4 regions of the Thioalkalivibrio sp. XN279 genome follow, and region 1 is predicted to be linked to each of the others. Evidence: predicted binding sites of a transcription regulator. Region 1 holds the regulator's gene; each other region holds the start of a gene.

Region 1 (4,142 bases):
CAGCACGTGGTCGCCCAGCCCGGTGGCGATATTGGAGACCTCCTCGTGATGGCAGCCCACGTCGTCCTCGGGGACGGGCACCAGCAGCCCGAAAATGAGGTCGACCGGCTCCCGGTCCGGCATGTCGAAGTCGATCGGCCTGGACAGCTTGAGGAAGGCGCCGACCGGCGCTTCAATCTCGGACAGGCGCCCGTGCGGGATGGCGATGCCGTTCTCGATGGCGGTGCAGCCCAGCTTCTCGCGCGTTATCAGGCTCTGGAACACCTCGCCCTGGTCCAGGTCCGCCGCGGACGAGAGCATCTCGCTCAGGATGTCCAGGGCGTGTTTCTTGCTGCGCGCTTCGACATTGCCGAGCACGCGGCCTGGTTGCAGCAGGGATTCGAAAGTCATCTGGATGCTCCGGGGCGGGCCCGCGGTGGTCAGGCGTTGCGCGGGCGTCCCACGCCGTTGTGATGGTCGGTCAGCTTGTCCTTGTGCCGCCGGACCTGGCGATCGAGACGGTCCGTCATGGCGTCGATCGCAGCATACATGTCTTCCTCGACCGCCGCCGCATGCAGGGTGTCGCCTGCCAGGCGCAGCGTGGCCTCGGCCTTGTGCTGCAGTTTCTCGACGGTGAGGATGCAATGGACATCGATCAGGTTGTCAAAATGCCGGATGACCTTGTCCATCTTGCTGTACACGTAGTCGCGCAGCGGGTCGGTGATGTCGACGTGGTGACCGGTCATGTTGATCTGCATTTGCTTACCCCTTGGGAGTGGTGGAGCCGGCCCGTCGGGCGGCCCGCGGTTCACTTGTATTCTAGTAGCAGCTTTCGCCTGCTGGCTAGGGCGGATTGAGCGCTCCGCGCGCCGCGCCCGCGGTCAGCGGATGGCCACGCGGCGACGCTCGTTGGAGGACGGAAACCCCATGGATTCCCGGTATTTGGCCACAGTGCGGCGCGCCACCTCGATGCCCTCGCCGACGAGTATACGGGTCAGCGCGCTGTCCGAGAGCGGCTTGGCCGGGTCCTCGTCGGCGATCAGCTTGCGGATGCGCGCGCGAATGGCGGTGGAGGAGACGCTCTCGCCGTCGCTGCCCGATACCTGGCTGGAAAAGAAATAGCGGAACTCGAACACGCCCCGCGGCGTGTGCATGTACTTTCCGGTCGTGGCACGGGAGACGGTCGACTCGTGCAGTTCGAGCGCCTCGGCGATCTCGCGCAGCACCAGCGGGCGCATGCCCTGCTCGCCGCGCTCCAGGAAGTCCTGCTGATGAGCGACGATGGCACGAGCCACGCGCAACAGGGTCTCGTTCCGGATCTCCAGGCTCTTCACCAGCCAGCGCGCCTCCTGCAGCTGGCTGCGCAGGGTCGAATATTCGCCGCTGCGGCCGAGAGAGCCGGCGTAGGCGGCGTTGACCCGCAGCCGTGGCGCAATGGCGGGGTTAATCTCCACCTGCCAGGTCTCCTCGACGCGGCGTATGAACACGTCCGGGACGATGTACTCGGGCGGGCGCGAGTCGGCGGCGCTGCCGGGGCGCGGGCTCAGGGAACGCAACAGGGCGACGGCGGTCTCCAGCTCTTCCGGGTCGCAACCGAGGCGGCGGCGGATGGCGGCGTAATCCTGCTCACCGAGCTCCACCAGGCATTCGGCGGCGAGACGGCGCGCCAGGTCGAGCCCCGGGGTGTCCGGGGCGAAGGGTGACAGCTGCAGCAGCAGGCACTCGCACAGGTCGCGGGCGCCGATGCCGAGGGGGTCGAAGCGCTGCACGCAGGCCAGCACCCGCTCCACCTCGTCGATATCCGTATGCAATTCCGGTTCGAGGTTGGCGCAGATCTCCTCCAGGCTCTCCTGCAGGTAGCCGTCGTCGTCGATCGCGTCGACGATCATGGTGGCGATCGCCTTGCGGTCGCCCTCCGGCAGGGCGACGTCCAGCTGGGCCATGAGATGCTCGCGCAACGAGGTGCCGCTGGCGTCGGCGTAATCGCGCTGTTCGTCGCCGTCGTCGCGGCTGCCGCTGCTGTAGCCCGTGGTGTAATCCGGTACGTCGGCGTAGGGCAGGTCCTCGCGGAAATCGTCGCCCGAGGCCTGTTCCGGGGCGGCTTCCTGGCCCTCCCGCGCGTTCTCCGTGGACCGCTGCTGCTCGCCTTTCGGCGGCGCCAGCTCGAGCCCGTCGTCCATCTCGAGCATGAGGTTCTTCTCGAGTGCCTCGCGCAGCTCGGCCTGCAGGTCGAGCACCGGCAGCTGCAGCAGGCGGATGGCCATCTGTAGCTGGGGCGTCAGCGTGAGCTGCTGACTGAGCTTGAGTTGCAGCGACTGCTTGATCATGGGTGGCGTCTAGAGGCGGAAGTGCTCGCCGAGGTAGACCTCTCGTACTTGCCTGTTCGCAAGTATCTCATCCGCGGACCCGGAGGCGATGACCTCGCCGGCGTTGAGGATGAAAGCCCGGCCGCAGATGCCCAGCGTCTCGCGCACGTTGTGGTCGGTGATGAGCACGCCGATGCCGCGGTCGCGCAGGTGCCCGATGATGCGCTGGATGTCCAGCACCGAGATCGGGTCGACGCCGGCAAAGGGCTCGTCGAGGAGGATGAAGGCCGGTTCGGCCGCCAGGGCGCGGGCGATCTCCACGCGGCGGCGCTCGCCGCCGGAGAGGCTGAGGCCCTTGCTGTCGCGGATGTGGCCGATGCTGAGTTCCTCCAGCAGCTCCTCGAGCAGGTTGCGCCGGCCGACCTGGTCGAGGTCCTTGCGGGTCTCGAGCACGGCGAGGATGTTCTGTTCCACGCTGAGGCCGCGGAACACCGAGGCTTCCTGCGGCAGGTAGCCGACGCCGAGCCGGGCGCGCCGGTGCATGGGCAGGGAGGTCAGGTCCTTGTCGTCCAGCAGGATGCGGCCGCTGTCGCAGGGCACCAGGCCGACGATCATGTAGAAGGCGGTGGTCTTGCCGGCGCCGTTGGGGCCGAGCAGTCCCACCACTTCCCCGCTGGAAATGGACAGGGTCAGGGAGCGCACCACGGTGCGCGAGCGATAGCTCTTGGCGATGCCCTCGGCACGGAGGGTCTTCACGGTGTCGGCTCCGGCTCGCGCGGTGCCTCGTCGTCCTGGCCGTCCTGGCCGTCCTGGTTGCCGTCTTCCGGCGGCGTGATGATGATGCGCACGCGCTCCGTGCCTTCCTCGTCCGCGCTGGCGATGAGGCGGTCCTCCGCGATGCGGTAGACGAGCCGCGCCCCGCTGGCTTCCCGGACCCCGTCGCTCAACCGGGCCTGGCCCTGCAGCGAGAGTTCGCCCTCGCGCAGGTCATAGCTGATGCGGTTCGCGGTGCCGTCCACGCGCCGCGCTTCGGGCCCCGGCATGGTGCGCGTGAAGCGGGCCGGGGCGCCTTCCGCGACGGCGGACTGGAGCTGGTGGTTGCTGAAGCCGATGGTGGCGCGATCTGCCTGGATCGACCCCATGGGGCCGTCGATGCGCGCGTTGCCGCGGAACTCCCACTGGCCGCTGGAGAACTCGAGGTCGCGGGTCTCCGCCTCGGCCGCCGTGATGACGATGTCGCCCTGCTGGATCCGGACGTCGCGAAACAGGAGTTTCTCGCCACGACGGTCGAAGTCCGAGGAGGCGGCCTCCAGCAGGATCTCCTGCTGCTGGGCGAGCGCCGGCGCGCCCGCCGCGAGGGCGAACAGGACTATCGCGGCCAGGGCCCACGGCGTCACGGGCAGGGCCCGCGCGGAATCAGGGGAGGAAGCGGCCATTGACCAGGGATTGTAGCTGCAGGCGCTCTTCCAGCAAGTGAGCCACCAGGCCCGTGCCGTGCAACTGGTGCCGGCCGAGGGTCAGGGCGACCGGGGCATCGGTGCGCGCGATGCTGGTCTCGATGTCCACGGCAAGGTGATCGGTGACCACGCGTGCGGGTCCGTGGTCGCCGGAGTCCCCGATGACTTCGACACCGCCCCAGAGCTCCAGCTCGGACTGGTTTTCGGTGACGCGGCCCTGGGGCGCGGTGAGCAGCCAGGGGCTGGGCGAGTACATGTTGTATTCCACGCGCACGTCGCGCAGCAGCGTGTCGCCGCCCAGCGCCACCTGCCGGATTTCCTCCGCGATAAGGCGGTATTGCGGCATGCCCGCGGCATCCGGCGCGGTGATCTCGGCGCCGGTCATGTAGAACCCGTCCGG
Region 2 (4,142 bases), on a different contig from region 1:
CGCTCGATGCCCCGGTCGATCGCCGCCCGCAGGTAGGAATTGAAAAAGCGGAACACCATGCGGATCAGGTCGGTCTGCTGCGTGTCTGCGGCCGCCTCGCCGATGTAGCGGGTGTCGATCGCGACCTGCGACGCGACATCGGTCATCGAGTCCAGCGCCTCGTAGTACACGCGCAGGTACTCGTGCAGCGTCTTCCACTCCACCCATAGCCGGCGCGTCTCGAGTTCCGCCAGCAACTCCGTGTCCATGGCGACGAAATCCGGGTTGAAGCGCAGCTCGGGACCGAGGCGGTACCAGGCGATGTCTTTCTCGGGCTTGGTGGCGACGTAATCGACGGCGAAGTCGCACAGGGCGTCCACGGCCGCGCCGGCGATGATCTTGTCCCGGCCCTCGATCGAGTTGTTGGCGATGTCGGTGATTTCCTCCATCTTCTCCAGCACCCGCCGCTGCATCCGGTTCGCCTCCTCCGGTTCCTGCGCCGCCAGGCCGCGCGCGGTGAGGCGCGCGGTGTTGCGCCGCAGGCGGTCGATAATGTTGCCCGGCTCCAGGAACCAGAAGGTGTAGGCGAAATAAGGCAACATCCCGGCCAGGCCGAGGCTGGTCAGGATCATCACCAGCAGCAGCAGGCTGCGCGGCACGAAGTCGGGCCGCAAGGTCACGCTCAGCCACACGGCGCACAGGCTGGCGACGATGTAGAAGCTGATCACCGCGATGTGCACCGGCTCGCGCAGGAACATGATCGCGACGCTGGTGTAACGCTCTGAAGACAGCTGCACGATGATGGCCACCACCGTGAGCACGATGCCGAGCACCGCCACGATGGTCATACCGAGCGTCGGCAGCGCGTCGGTGATGAGCACGGGATCGAAAGAGAGGTAGTGCTGGAAGATGCTGCTGGCGCTATGCAGGTCGGCGCCGAACAGGAGCGAGTCGAGGACGTAGAACGCGGTGCAGAAAGTGATCGCCACCGCGATGACGACGACCATCGGCGTGATCCACGCCAGCACCACCGGCGGCGCACGTGAACGCATGGTCTGCGACGCCACCACCCTCTCGGCACGGGCTCGGTCCCCGTCCGTGCCGGTCCCGCGGAATCTCGCTCCATCCGGTGGCATGCCGCCCTCCTGGCACGGCTGCAAAGCCGTGCAGCCATCCACCAACTATGGACTGAAAGCCGGGAAACTTCCACGCAGGTGCGCAGACAGCGGGGAACGGCTGCCGGGCGGCAGTCCGGCGGGCGCTATTCCGGTGGCTGCTCGAGCTTCGCCAGGCGCGCTTCGAGCGCCTCGAGTTTCTCGCGCGTGCGCTTCAGTACCGCGGCCTGCACGTCGAACTCTTCGCGGGTGACGAGATCGAGACGGGACAAGCCCGCCTGCAGCACGGCGCGGAAGTTCTGTTCCGCATCCTCGCGCAGGGCCTTGAGCCCCCCGGGCAGGCTGTCGGCCAGGCGCCGGGCCAGTTCGTCGATGTTCGGCCTCTTGGGTTCCATGCTCGGTCCTCGCGCCCCGCAATGGGGCATGGGGGGATGCTGCCCTGCACCATGACGGTGCGCCCTGCTGCCGTCCCTGCGGCGGATCGCGGCTAAGTCATTGAACCGTCAGAGCTGGCACGCATCGTGCTTTGCAGCAATCAGCCGGGGCACAACGACCCGGACCATGCTTTCCACTGGGAGGAAAACAACATGACTCGATCCAAGTACCTGCTCGCGGTCCTGGGGCTGGCGGCCAGCCAGGCGGCAGTCGCCGGAGATTTTAGCGCGAACGTCGGCATGATGTCCGACTACATCTTCCGCGGCATCAAGCAGAGCGACGCCTCGGCCTACGCCGGGCTCGACTACGAGCACGAGAGCGGCTTCTACGCCGGCACCTGGGGCGCAGACGTCGGCCAGGGCATGGAGTACGACCTCTATGCCGGCTTCGGCGGCGCCATCGGCGACTTCAGCTACGGCATCGGCTATACCGGTTACTTCTACACCGACGACTTCGACGACACCTACCAGGAAATCAACCTCACGGCCGGCTACGGGCTGTTCAGCGTCGAATACTCCTTCGGCACCTACGACAACTTCGACGGTCCCGAGCTCGACTACGGCTTCGTCGCCGGCACCGTCGAGTACGAAGGGTTCTACGCCACATACGGCACCTTCACGCAGGACTTCGACGGCAGCTACGGCGAGGTCGGCTACGGCGCCGAGGTGTCCGGGTTCGATATCGGCGTCGCCGCGGTGATGAGTGACAGCGACCTGTCGTTTACGGGCTCGAGCGAGACCTCGCTGGTGTTCACCATCGGCAAGACCTTCGACCTGAGGTAAGCGGCATGAAACTGGTCACAGCAATCATCAAGCCGTTCAAGCTCGACGACGTGCGCCAGGCCCTGGCGGACGTCGGCGTGAAAGGCGTCACGGTGACCGAGGTGAAGGGCTTCGGTCGCCAGCGCGGCCACACCGAACTCTATCGCGGTGCCGAGTACGTGGTCGATTTCCTGCCGAAAATGAAGGTGGAGGTGGCCATCGACGACGAGCTGCTGGAGCAGGTCATCGAGGTCATCAGCAACACCGCGCGCACCGGCAAGATCGGCGACGGCAAGATCTTCGTCATGCCACTGGAACAGGTCATCCGCATCCGTACCGGCGAGACCGGTCCGGAAGCGGTCTGAGGGGAGGAAGACAGTGGAACAGATACTTGAACTGAGCTACGCGCTCGACACCTTCTACTTCCTCATGTCCGGGGCCCTGGTCATGTGGATGGCCGCAGGCTTCACCATGCTGGAAGCCGGCCTGGTGCGGGCGAAGAACACCGCCGAGATCCTGACCAAGAACGTCGGCCTGTATTCCATCGCCTGCCTGATGTACATGCTGGTCGGCTACGGGATCATGTACGGCGACGGCAACGGCATCATCCCCGGCATCAGCATGCTCGGCACGGCTGACAACGCCGTGGCGGACGTGGTGGCCGGCGGGGACGACGCGCCCTACTACTCGAACCTGGCGGACTTCTTCTTCCAGGTGGTGTTCGTCGCCACCGCCATGTCGATCGTCTCGGGCGCGGTGGCCGAGCGCATGAAGCTGTGGTCGTTCTTCGCCTTCGCGGTGGTCATGACGGCCGTCATCTACCCGGTGCAGGGCTACTGGACCTGGGGCGGTGGCTTCCTCGGCGAGACCTTCGGTTACTCCGACTACGCGGGCTCGGGCATCGTGCACCTGGCCGGCGCTGCGGCGGCCCTGGCGGGCGTCATCCTGCTCGGTGCGCGCAAAGGGAAGTACGGCGCCAAGGGCCAGGTCAATGCCATTCCCGGCTCCAACCTGCCACTGGCCACGCTGGGCATGTTCATCCTGTGGATGGGCTGGTTCGGCTTCAACGGCGGCTCCGAGCTGAAAGTGTCGGACGTGGGGTCGGCCAACAACGTGGCGCTGGTGTTCACCAACACCAACCTGGCGGCCGCGGCCGGCCTGGTGGCGGCGCTGCTGCTGGCCAAGGCCTGGTTCGGCAAGGCCGATCTCACCATGGCTCTGAACGGCGCCCTCGCCGGCCTGGTGTCCATCACCGCCGACCCGCTCTCGCCGTCGCCGCTGCTGGCCATGGTCATCGGCGCCATCGGCGGCCTGCTGGTGGTGGGCTCGATCGTGTTCCTGGATCGCAAGCTGCGCATCGACGACCCGGTCGGCGCCATCTCCGTGCACGGCACCGCCGGCATCTGGGGCGTGCTCGCCGTGCTGCTCTCCAACGGTGACGCCACGCTCTCCGGCCAGCTCATCGGCCTGGCGGTGATCTTCTCCTGGGTGTTCTTCGCCAGCCTCCTGGTGTGGTTCGTCATCAAGAAGGTGGCGGGCATCCGCGTCTCCGAGCAGGAAGAGTACGAGGGTGTCGACCTGCACGAGTGCGGCCTCGAGGCCTACCCGGAGTTCACCAAGTCCGGCGACTGATCGTCTTTCGCATGGCAGGCGCAGGATGCGCCGCTTCCCGGCCGGGGGCGTTCTCGCCCCCGGCCTTTTTTTTGCCCGCTCCACACCGGCGCAGGGGCGGTGCTAGACTTCCCCGGGCCCGGTATGCATTCGGAGAACGACGATGAAAATGGTCTGCGCCATCATCAAGCCCTTCAAGCTGGACGACGTCCGTGAAGCCCTCGCCGATCTCGGCGTGCAG
Region 3 (4,142 bases), on a different contig from region 1:
CCGAGCCTGGCCTGGAACACCACGCTGTCGAGCATAGCCGTGCGGGCCGCCAGCGGCGCCCGCCGGTCCTGCGCCCAGAAAAAGGCGGCATCGGCCAGGCGCGGGCGCACCACCCGCTCGTTGCCGGCGCGCACCGCCGCGGGCTGCGGGCTGTCGAGGTTGCTGATGGTGATGAACCGCGGCGCCAGGCGGCCGTCCGGGTCGCGTACCGGGAAGTAACGCTGGTGGTCCTGCAGCGTCGCGATGAGGACTTCCTCGGGCAGCTCGAGGAAGCGCTCCTCGAACATCCCGGTCACTGCCACCGGCCATTCCACCAGCGCGGTGACTTCGTCCAGCAGGGCCGGGTCGAGCACCAGGTGGCCGCCCGTGGCCTGCGCCGCGGTTTCGGCCTCGACGCGAATGCGCTCGCGTCGCCGGCCGAAACTCGCCACTACGAAGCCTTCTTCCTCCAGGCGTGCGGGGTATTCGCCGGGGTCGGCCAACGCCAGGGCGTCCTGCGACATGAAACGATGGCCGCGCGTCTCGCGCCCGGCGGTGACGCCGTACATGGCGCAGGGCACGACCTCTGCACCCAGCAGCATCACCAGCCAGTGCACCGGCCGTACGAACTCGGCCTCGGCCGCGCCCCAACGCATGCGCCGCGGCACGGGCAGCGCGCCCAGCGCGCTTTCAACGAGGCGCGGCAACAGCGCCGCCGCGGCCTCGCCCCGCTCCTGCTTGCGGGCATAAACGTAGGCGCCCTTCTCTTCCTCGCGCTCGACCAGCGCCTCGAGTTCGACGCCGGCGCCGGCGGCAAATTTCTCCGCCGCCTTGGTCCAGGCGCCGTCCACCCGCGCCACGCGCAGCGGCGGCCCGCGCAGCACGACTTCCTGGTCGGCCTGGCGCGTCTCCAGCCGCTGCACCTTGACCGCGAGCCGGCGCGGCGAGGCGAAGGACTCGACCTGGCCGTGGGCCAGCCGCGCCTCGGCCAGCCGCGCCACCAGGCCGTCCCGGAAGGCCTGTTCCAGGGCCGGCAGCGCCTTGGGCGGCAGCTCCTCGGTGCCCAGTTCGACGAGAAAATCAGCGTGTTCAGTCATGCGCCGCCTCCCGCGCCTGCGCCAGCATCGGGAAGCCCAGGGTCTCGCGACTGGCGTAGTAGGCCTCCGCGACGTTGCGCGCCATGGTGCGCACACGCAGGATGAAGCGCTGCCGCTCGGTCACCGAGATCGCCTTGCGTGCATCCAGCAGGTTGAACACGTGCGAGGCCTTCAGCACCTGCTCGTAGGCCGGCAGTGCCAGCGCCCGGGCCAGCAATGCCGAGCACGCAGCCTCGTGCTCGTCGAACAGCCGGAACAGGACTTTCACGTCCGCCTGTTCGAAGTTGTAGGTCGACATCTCGACCTCGTTCTGGTGGTAGACGTCGCCGTAACTCACCCGGCCCAGCGGGCCGTCCGCCCAGCACAGGTCGAACACGCTGTCGACGCCCTGCAGGTACATGGCGATGCGTTCCAGGCCGTAGGTGATCTCACCGGTCACCGGGCGGCAGTCCAGCCCGCCGACCTGCTGGAAGTAGGTGAACTGGGTGATCTCCATGCCGTTCAGCCAGACCTCCCAGCCCAGGCCCCAGGCGCCCAGCGTCGGGGATTCCCAGTTGTCCTCGACGAAACGGATGTCGTGCACGCGCGGGTCGATGCCGAGGGTGCGCAGCGAGTCGAGGTAGAGCTCCTGGATCTCCAGCGGCGACGGCTTGATCACCACCTGGAACTGGTAGTAGTGCTGCAGGCGGAAAGGATTGTCGCCGTAACGGCCGTCGGTCGGGCGGCGACAGGGCTGGACGTAGGCCGCGCTCCAGGGCTCGGGGCCGATGGCGCGGAGGAAGGTCGCCGGATGGAAGGTGCCGGCGCCCACCTCGAGGTCCAGCGGCTGCATCAGCACGCAGCCGGCATCGGCCCAGTAGCGTTGCAGCCTGAGCAGCAGGTCCTGGAATGTGGCCGGAGCCACGCCGATGTCCGCCGATGCCATGCCTGTCCCCATGCCGGAAGGGCGCGAAAGTATAACCCACGGGCGAAAGCCGCCGTCGCGGTCTATTCTGGTGCAAGGCCGAGGCCATTTGCACCGCCGTGGTGCGGCCTGGCGGCCTTTGCAGTGCCGGCCGGCCCCGCGGGTGCTTGTTTGACAAGGCCCGTGGCGGGCAGGGCGCGCTGGCACGGTTCCTGCATTGCAACATTACGATATTTTTTTCCATCGCCTGTCGAACCCCGGCATCCAGTCCGGGGAGGCGGGCTCCTTAGCATCCAGACTCGGAGGAATGACCCGATGAAAGCCAAAGACGTGCTCGAGCTCATGCGTGAAAAGGAGGCCGCCTTCGTCGATCTCCGCTTCACCGACACCAAGGGCAAGGAGCAGCATGTGACCCTGCCGGCGAGCAAGGTCGACGAAGACCTGTTCGAGGAAGGCAAGATGTTCGACGGCTCGTCCATCTCCGGATGGAAGAGCATCAACGAGTCGGACATGATCCTCATGCCTGACCCGGCCACCGCCGTGATCGATCCCTTCTCGGAAGACACCACCATCAACATCACCTGCGACGTGGTCGAGCCTTCGACCATGCAGGGCTACGAGCGCGATCCCCGCTCCCTGGCGCACCGCGCCGAGGCCTATCTCAAGTCCACCGGCGTCGCTGACGTGGCCTACTTCGGGCCGGAGAACGAGTTCTTCGTATTCGACGACGTGCGCTGGAGCTCGGAGATGAAGGGCGTCTCCTACCAGATCGACTCCTCGGAAGCCGGCTGGAACTCGGAGAAGATCTACCCCGACGGCAACTTCGGCCATCGCCCCACGGTCAAGGGCGGCTATTTCCCCGTGCCGCCGGTCGACTCGCTGCATGACATCCGCTCGGCCATGTGCATGGTGCTGGGCGACATGGGGCTCGACCCCGAAGTGCACCACCACGAGGTCGCGACCGCCGGCCAGTGCGAGATCGGCGTGGCTTTCGGCTCGCTGGTGAAGAAGGCCGACGAGGTGCAGAAGCTGAAGTACGTGGTGTGGAACGTGGCCCAGGGCTACGGCAAGACCGCCACCTTCATGCCCAAGCCGCTGGTCGGCGACAACGGCAGCGGCATGCACGTGCACCAGTCGCTGGCGAAGGACGGCAAGAACCTGTTCACGGGCGAGGAGTACGGCGGCCTGTCCGAGACCGCGCTGTACTACATCGGCGGCATCATCAAGCACGCCCGCGCGCTGAACGCGTTCACCAACCCGTCCACCAACAGCTACAAGCGCCTGGTGCCGGGTTTCGAGGCGCCGGTGAAGCTGGCTTACTCGGCCCGCAACCGCTCGGCTTCCATCCGCATCCCCTACATTCCGAACCCGAAGGGGCGCCGCATCGAGGTGCGTTTCCCGGACTCGACCGCGAACCCCTACTTCGCTTTCGCCGCCATGATGATGGCGGGCCTGGACGGCATCATGAACCGGATCCACCCGGGCGACCCGATGGACAAGGATCTCTACGACCTGCCGGCCGAGGAGTCGAAGAGCATCCCCGAGGTGTGCTACTCCCTGGAGTCGGCCCTCGAGGCGCTGGACGCCGACCGCGCCTTCCTCACGGCCGGCGGCGTGTTCACGGACGACCTGATCGACGCCTACATCGGCCTGAAGATGGCAGATGTGCAGCGCCTGCGCATGACCACGCACCCGGTCGAGTTCGACATGTATTACAGCGTCTGACGAGTCTGGAGGACGCGTTTCGGGCGGCGAAGGCAACTTCGCCGCCCGCTTTTTTGCCAGCCCGGCAGTCGCCCGACTATGCTAGGCCAACGACACGGTGCGGGAGATGCCTTGATGCGCTGGATCCTGGTGGCCTTGCTGATGAGCTGCGCGCTTGTTGCCCAAGCGGAAGAGGTATGGCGCTGGGTGGACGAGAACGGGGTGGTGCACTTCTCCGACCGGCCGCGTCCCGGCGCGGAACGGGTGGAGCTCAATCGCCCGCAGACCTACACCCCGCCCCCCTTGCCGGCACGGCAGGAGACCGCATCGCCTGCGCCCTCCGAGCCCGACGCGGCGCCGGCATACACCGGGGTGCGCGTGGTTTCGCCCGCGGCGGGCGAGACATTGTGGAACATCGCCGGTGAGCTCACGGTCCAGGTCGAGGTGCAGCCGGGCCT
Region 4 (4,142 bases), on a different contig from region 1:
AGTTCCACGGCATGCTGGGCCGCAGCCCGCCGATGCGCGAGCTCTACGAGGTCGTCCGGCGCGTGGCGCCCCTGGCGTCCCCGGTGATCATCAGCGGCGAGAGCGGCACCGGCAAGGAACTCGTCGCCCGGGCGCTGCACGCCGAGAGCCCGCGCAGCGCGCATGCTTTCGTGCCGCTCAATTGTGCGGCAGTGCCCGCAGAGCTCATGGAAAGCGAGCTGTTCGGGCACGCACGCGGCGCCTTCACCGGCGCCACCCGGCAACGCGACGGGCTCTTCGCAGAAGCCGACGGCGGCACGCTGCTGCTGGACGAGATCGGCGAGATGCCGGCGGGGATCCAGGCCAAGCTGTTGCGCGTGCTCGAGGACGGCTGCATCCGCCCGCTCGGCACGGACAGCGAGCGGCAGGTGGACGTGCGCCTGCTGGCAGCGACAAATCGCGATCTCGAGGCGGAAGTCGCGGCAGGACGTTTTCGCGCCGACCTGTTTTATCGACTGGAAACGTTCCAGGTCCGGGTGCCGGCCTTGCGCGAGCGCGGCGATGACCTCGACCTGCTGGCGGCGCATTTCGTGGCACGTTGCGCGGCAGCCCGCGGCCAGCGCCCGCCGGCGCTGTCGGACCAGGCCCTGGCTTGTCTCCGCGCATACGAGTTCCCGGGCAACGTGCGCGAACTGGCGAATGCCCTGGAGCGCGCCACGGTTTTTTGTGGCGACCGGGAGATCCGGCCTGCGCACCTGCCCGAGCGCATGCGGCGACGCCGGCCGATGCAGCCTTCGGCGGCGGCGCCCGGGGCGGGCATTCCGGGGGGACAGGATCCGCTGGAGGTGCTGGGCGACGATCCGGATACCTGGCCGTCGCTGGACGCCCTGGAGCGGCGCTACATCCGCCAGGTGCTCGACCGGGTCGACGGCAACAAGCGCCGCGCTGCAGAAATCCTCGGGATCGCCCGCCGCACGCTCTATCGCCGCCTCGACGACATGTAACGCACTGGCACATGCGCCCGGTTCATGTGCCGGGCTGGCACAGCCATGTCGCGACCGGGCCCGGGTCGCGGCCAACCGAACGCCTCTAAGTAATTGTTTTTAATAGTGCCCGCCTCGGTGGCACGCGCCTTGCAACGTTCTTGGCAGGCCAACATTGCAACACGAGGAGCCAACATGAGACATCGCAGACACACCGCCTTTGCCATCGCCGCCGCCGCCAGCCTGGCTGCCGGCCTTGCCGCCGCCCCCGCCGTCGCGGAGGAAGGCTATGGCACCGGGCAGGAACAGGCCGCGCCGCGCGCCGAAGTGAGCAGCGCCAAGCTGGACCAGTTCGTGGTCGCGCTGGAGCGCGTGCATTCCATCGGCAACCAGGCGTCTGCAGAAATGGAGCAGAGCCGCGACATGGAGGAAGCGCAGCAGATCCAGCAGAACGCCCAGGGCCAGATGATCGAGGCCGTCGAGGAAGCGGGCCTGACCGTGGACGAGTACAACCGGATCGCCCAGCTGATGAACTCCGACCCCGAGGTGCAGGAGCGCATCAACTCCCGCCTTGAAGAACGCAGCTGAATCCCGCCCGGGCGGGGCGCGATCGCCCCGCCCTTTCCTCCCCAAGGGATCCTTGACCGCGCCTCAGGCGCGGTTTTTTTTGTGTCGTTTGCCGGTCGGGCGCCGTCAGTCCTGGTTGTTCGGCAACTCGATGGTGTAAGTCGCCTTGGCCCCGTCCTCGACGCGCTTCTCAGGCGGGTTCACCCAGATAATCTTCACCGGCATGCCGCGCGCCGAGCGTTCGACCGCAGCCACGTACTCGCTGTCGATCTCGTGCCGCGCAGCAGTTTCATCCGCCGGCTTCATCCCTGCACACCCTGAAACCAGCATCCCTGCGGCGACAACAGGCAACATCAGTATCAGTCTGGACGTTTTCATGGCGGACCTCCTCCTGGTCGTTGGCCCTGGATCGCCCTCGGGGCGGGGACGGTCCCGCGACCCGGGTGGCGATTTTTTAATCATATGCCTCAAAATCGGAGTTGCAAGCGGGTTCGCGCCAAGGCTCATGCCCGGCGCGAGGGCCTGACCCTGCGGGCTGTCGAGGAAGACGCCCGCATCGCAGCTGTTGCCTGCGCCATGGCGTGAGCGAGCTGTGGACCGCCGACCGTGACTTCTCGCGCTACCCCGCGCTGCGCCTCCGAAATCACCTGGTGGCGGTCAACGAGCGGCGGCCACGATACCGGGCACGGCGCAGCGGCTGACCCCGTCCGGCGGGCCCGTGTCGGGTTTTCGTCTCCTTTGTCGCGTTTCTCCTTAAGAGCGCCCAGTACGGCGCCGGCACCCATGGGAAACGCAAAGAGGAAGAGCGCCGTTGAACACCAAGCCGCACTGGGCCAAGAGCCGCTTCGGACTGCCGGGACTGCTCGTCCTGGCACTGGTTGTCGCCTCCTGCGGCGGGGACTCCCGCCGGGACCCGGAGGCCGAGAACCGCGCCCCGACCGCCAACGCGGGTGCCGACCAGACTGCCCAGCTGGGCGCGCCGGTTCGCCTCGACGGCTCAGGGTCCACCGACCCTGACGGCGATCCCCTCACCTACAGCTGGCGCCTGCTCGAGCGACCCACGGGCAGCCAGGCAACGCTCTCCGACCCCGCAACCGTCCGCCCGACCTTCGTCATCGACCTGGCCGGCGCCTACGTGGCCGAGCTGGTGGTCAACGACGGCGAGCTCGACTCCACGCCCGACACGGTGCGCATCGACACCCTCAACTCCGCCCCGGTCGCGGACGCCGGGCCGGACCAGACCGTCACCCTCGGCTCGCTGGTGCAGCTCGACGGCTCGGCCTCGAGCGACCCCGACAACGACCCGCTGCAGTATGCCTGGGCGATCATCGAGCGCCCGGCAGGCTCCGCCGCCACGCTCGACAACACCGCCATCATCGACCCGGTGTTCACCGCCGACCAGCCCGGCGCCTACCGAGTCCGGCTGGTGGTCAGCGACGGCGAGCTCGAAAGCACCGCCGACCACGTCATCGTCTCGACCGCCAACTCGGCGCCCGTGGCCGACGCCGGCGAAGACCAGTCCGCCTTCGTCGGCGAAACCGTGAACCTCGACGGCAGCGGCTCGTTCGACGCCGACGGCGACGCGCTGGCATATGCCTGGTCCCTGCTCAGCCGGCCTGACGGCAGCCAGGCGGCGCTCACCGGCGCCGACTCGCCCAACGCCAGCTTCCCGGCCGACGTCGAAGGCCTGTTCGTGGCGCAGCTGATCGTCAATGACGGCCAGCTCGACTCGGCCCCCGACACCACGACAGTCGAGGTATCGGTCCAGCCGCCGGCCAACCAGGCGCCCACGATCACCTCCACCGCCGTGACAACCGCGACGGTCGGACAGCCCTACAGCTACACCGTCACCGCCACCGACCCCGACAGCGACGCCCTCACCTTCAACCTCAGCGTGCGGCCCGACGGCATGACCATCGGCGCCACCAGCGGCGTCATCGGCTGGACGCCGGACGCAGCCGGCAACGTGGCCGTCACCGTCGGCGTCAGCGACGGCCGCGGCGGCAGCGACAGCCAGACGTTCACCATCACCGTCGGCGAAGGCAGCGGCGGGGGTGGCGGCGGCGACCCGGGTGGCTCGCTGCCGCCCAACCCGGCCGACGTGGCGCCGCCGAACGACCTCACGGTCACCACCACGCTGTACGACTCGGTGCGCTTCCTGTTCACCGGCGCCAACCCCATCCAGCGGGGCGTCGCAGCCGACGTCATCGACCCGCGGCGCATCGCCGTGTTGCGCGGCCGCGTGCTGGACGCCAACGGCGATCCGCTGTCGGGCGTGCGGGTGAGCGTGAAAGACCATGCCGAGTTCGGCTGGACGCTGTCGCGCGAGGACGGCATGTTCGATCTCGCCGTCAACGGCGGCGGACCGCTGGTGCTCGACTACACCCGCGCCGATTACCTGCCGGTGCAGCGCCGGCTGCCGACCGAGTGGCGGCAATGGGGCATCGCGCCGGACGTGGTGATGATCACCCTCGATCCGAACGTCACGGCGGTCGATCTCGCGGCCATCACCGAGCCCGTCGTGGCCAGTGGCAGCATCGAGACCGACGTGGACGGCTCGCGCCAGGCGCGAATGCTGTTCAAGCCCGGCACCACCGCTGAGCTGGTGCTGCC

What was found. Region 1 encodes sigma-54, which starts transcription at its own class of promoters, with help from an activator protein. Its sites were predicted from a motif close to TGGCANGNTNCNTGCTT; they were not measured.
Region 2: G8346_RS02175 (TorF family putative porin) is a predicted target of sigma-54. The motif match lies at 1,605-1,621, and genes of this name have one in related genera.
Region 3: glnA (glutamate--ammonia ligase) is a predicted target of sigma-54. The motif match lies at 2,182-2,198, and genes of this name have one in related genera.
Region 4: G8346_RS10675 (DUF4168 domain-containing protein) is a predicted target of sigma-54. The motif match lies at 1,102-1,118, and genes of this name have one in related genera.

The regions. Positions count from the first base shown of each region.
Region 1 is NZ_JAANBD010000029.1:262,554-266,695, reverse strand. Features, by position in the region: gene G8346_RS14120 (PTS sugar transporter subunit IIA) at 1-390, opposite strand, end outside; gene hpf (ribosome hibernation-promoting factor, HPF/YfiA family) at 420-737, opposite strand; gene G8346_RS14110 (RNA polymerase factor sigma-54) at 861-2,306, opposite strand; gene lptB (LPS export ABC transporter ATP-binding protein) at 2,316-3,041, opposite strand; gene lptA (lipopolysaccharide transport periplasmic protein LptA) at 3,038-3,721, opposite strand; gene lptC (LPS export ABC transporter periplasmic protein LptC) at 3,702-4,142, opposite strand, start outside.
Region 2 is NZ_JAANBD010000015.1:123,893-128,034, reverse strand. Features, by position in the region: gene G8346_RS02185 (DUF2254 family protein) at 1-1,031, opposite strand, end outside; gene G8346_RS02180 (accessory factor UbiK family protein) at 1,241-1,489, opposite strand; gene G8346_RS02175 (TorF family putative porin) at 1,682-2,311, shown strand; gene glnK (P-II family nitrogen regulator) at 2,317-2,655, shown strand; gene G8346_RS02165 (ammonium transporter) at 2,669-3,922, shown strand; gene glnK (P-II family nitrogen regulator) at 4,065-4,142, shown strand, end outside.
Region 3 is NZ_JAANBD010000028.1:653,702-657,843, forward strand. Features, by position in the region: gene glyS (glycine--tRNA ligase subunit beta) at 1-1,076, opposite strand, end outside; gene glyQ (glycine--tRNA ligase subunit alpha) at 1,069-2,001, opposite strand; gene glnA (glutamate--ammonia ligase) at 2,296-3,705, shown strand; gene G8346_RS12680 (DUF4124 domain-containing protein) at 3,820-4,142, shown strand, end outside.
Region 4 is NZ_JAANBD010000028.1:221,288-225,429, forward strand. Features, by position in the region: gene G8346_RS10670 (sigma-54 dependent transcriptional regulator) at 1-983, shown strand, start outside; gene G8346_RS10675 (DUF4168 domain-containing protein) at 1,158-1,550, shown strand; gene G8346_RS10680 (hypothetical protein) at 1,656-1,907, opposite strand; gene G8346_RS10685 (PKD domain-containing protein) at 2,341-4,142, shown strand, end outside.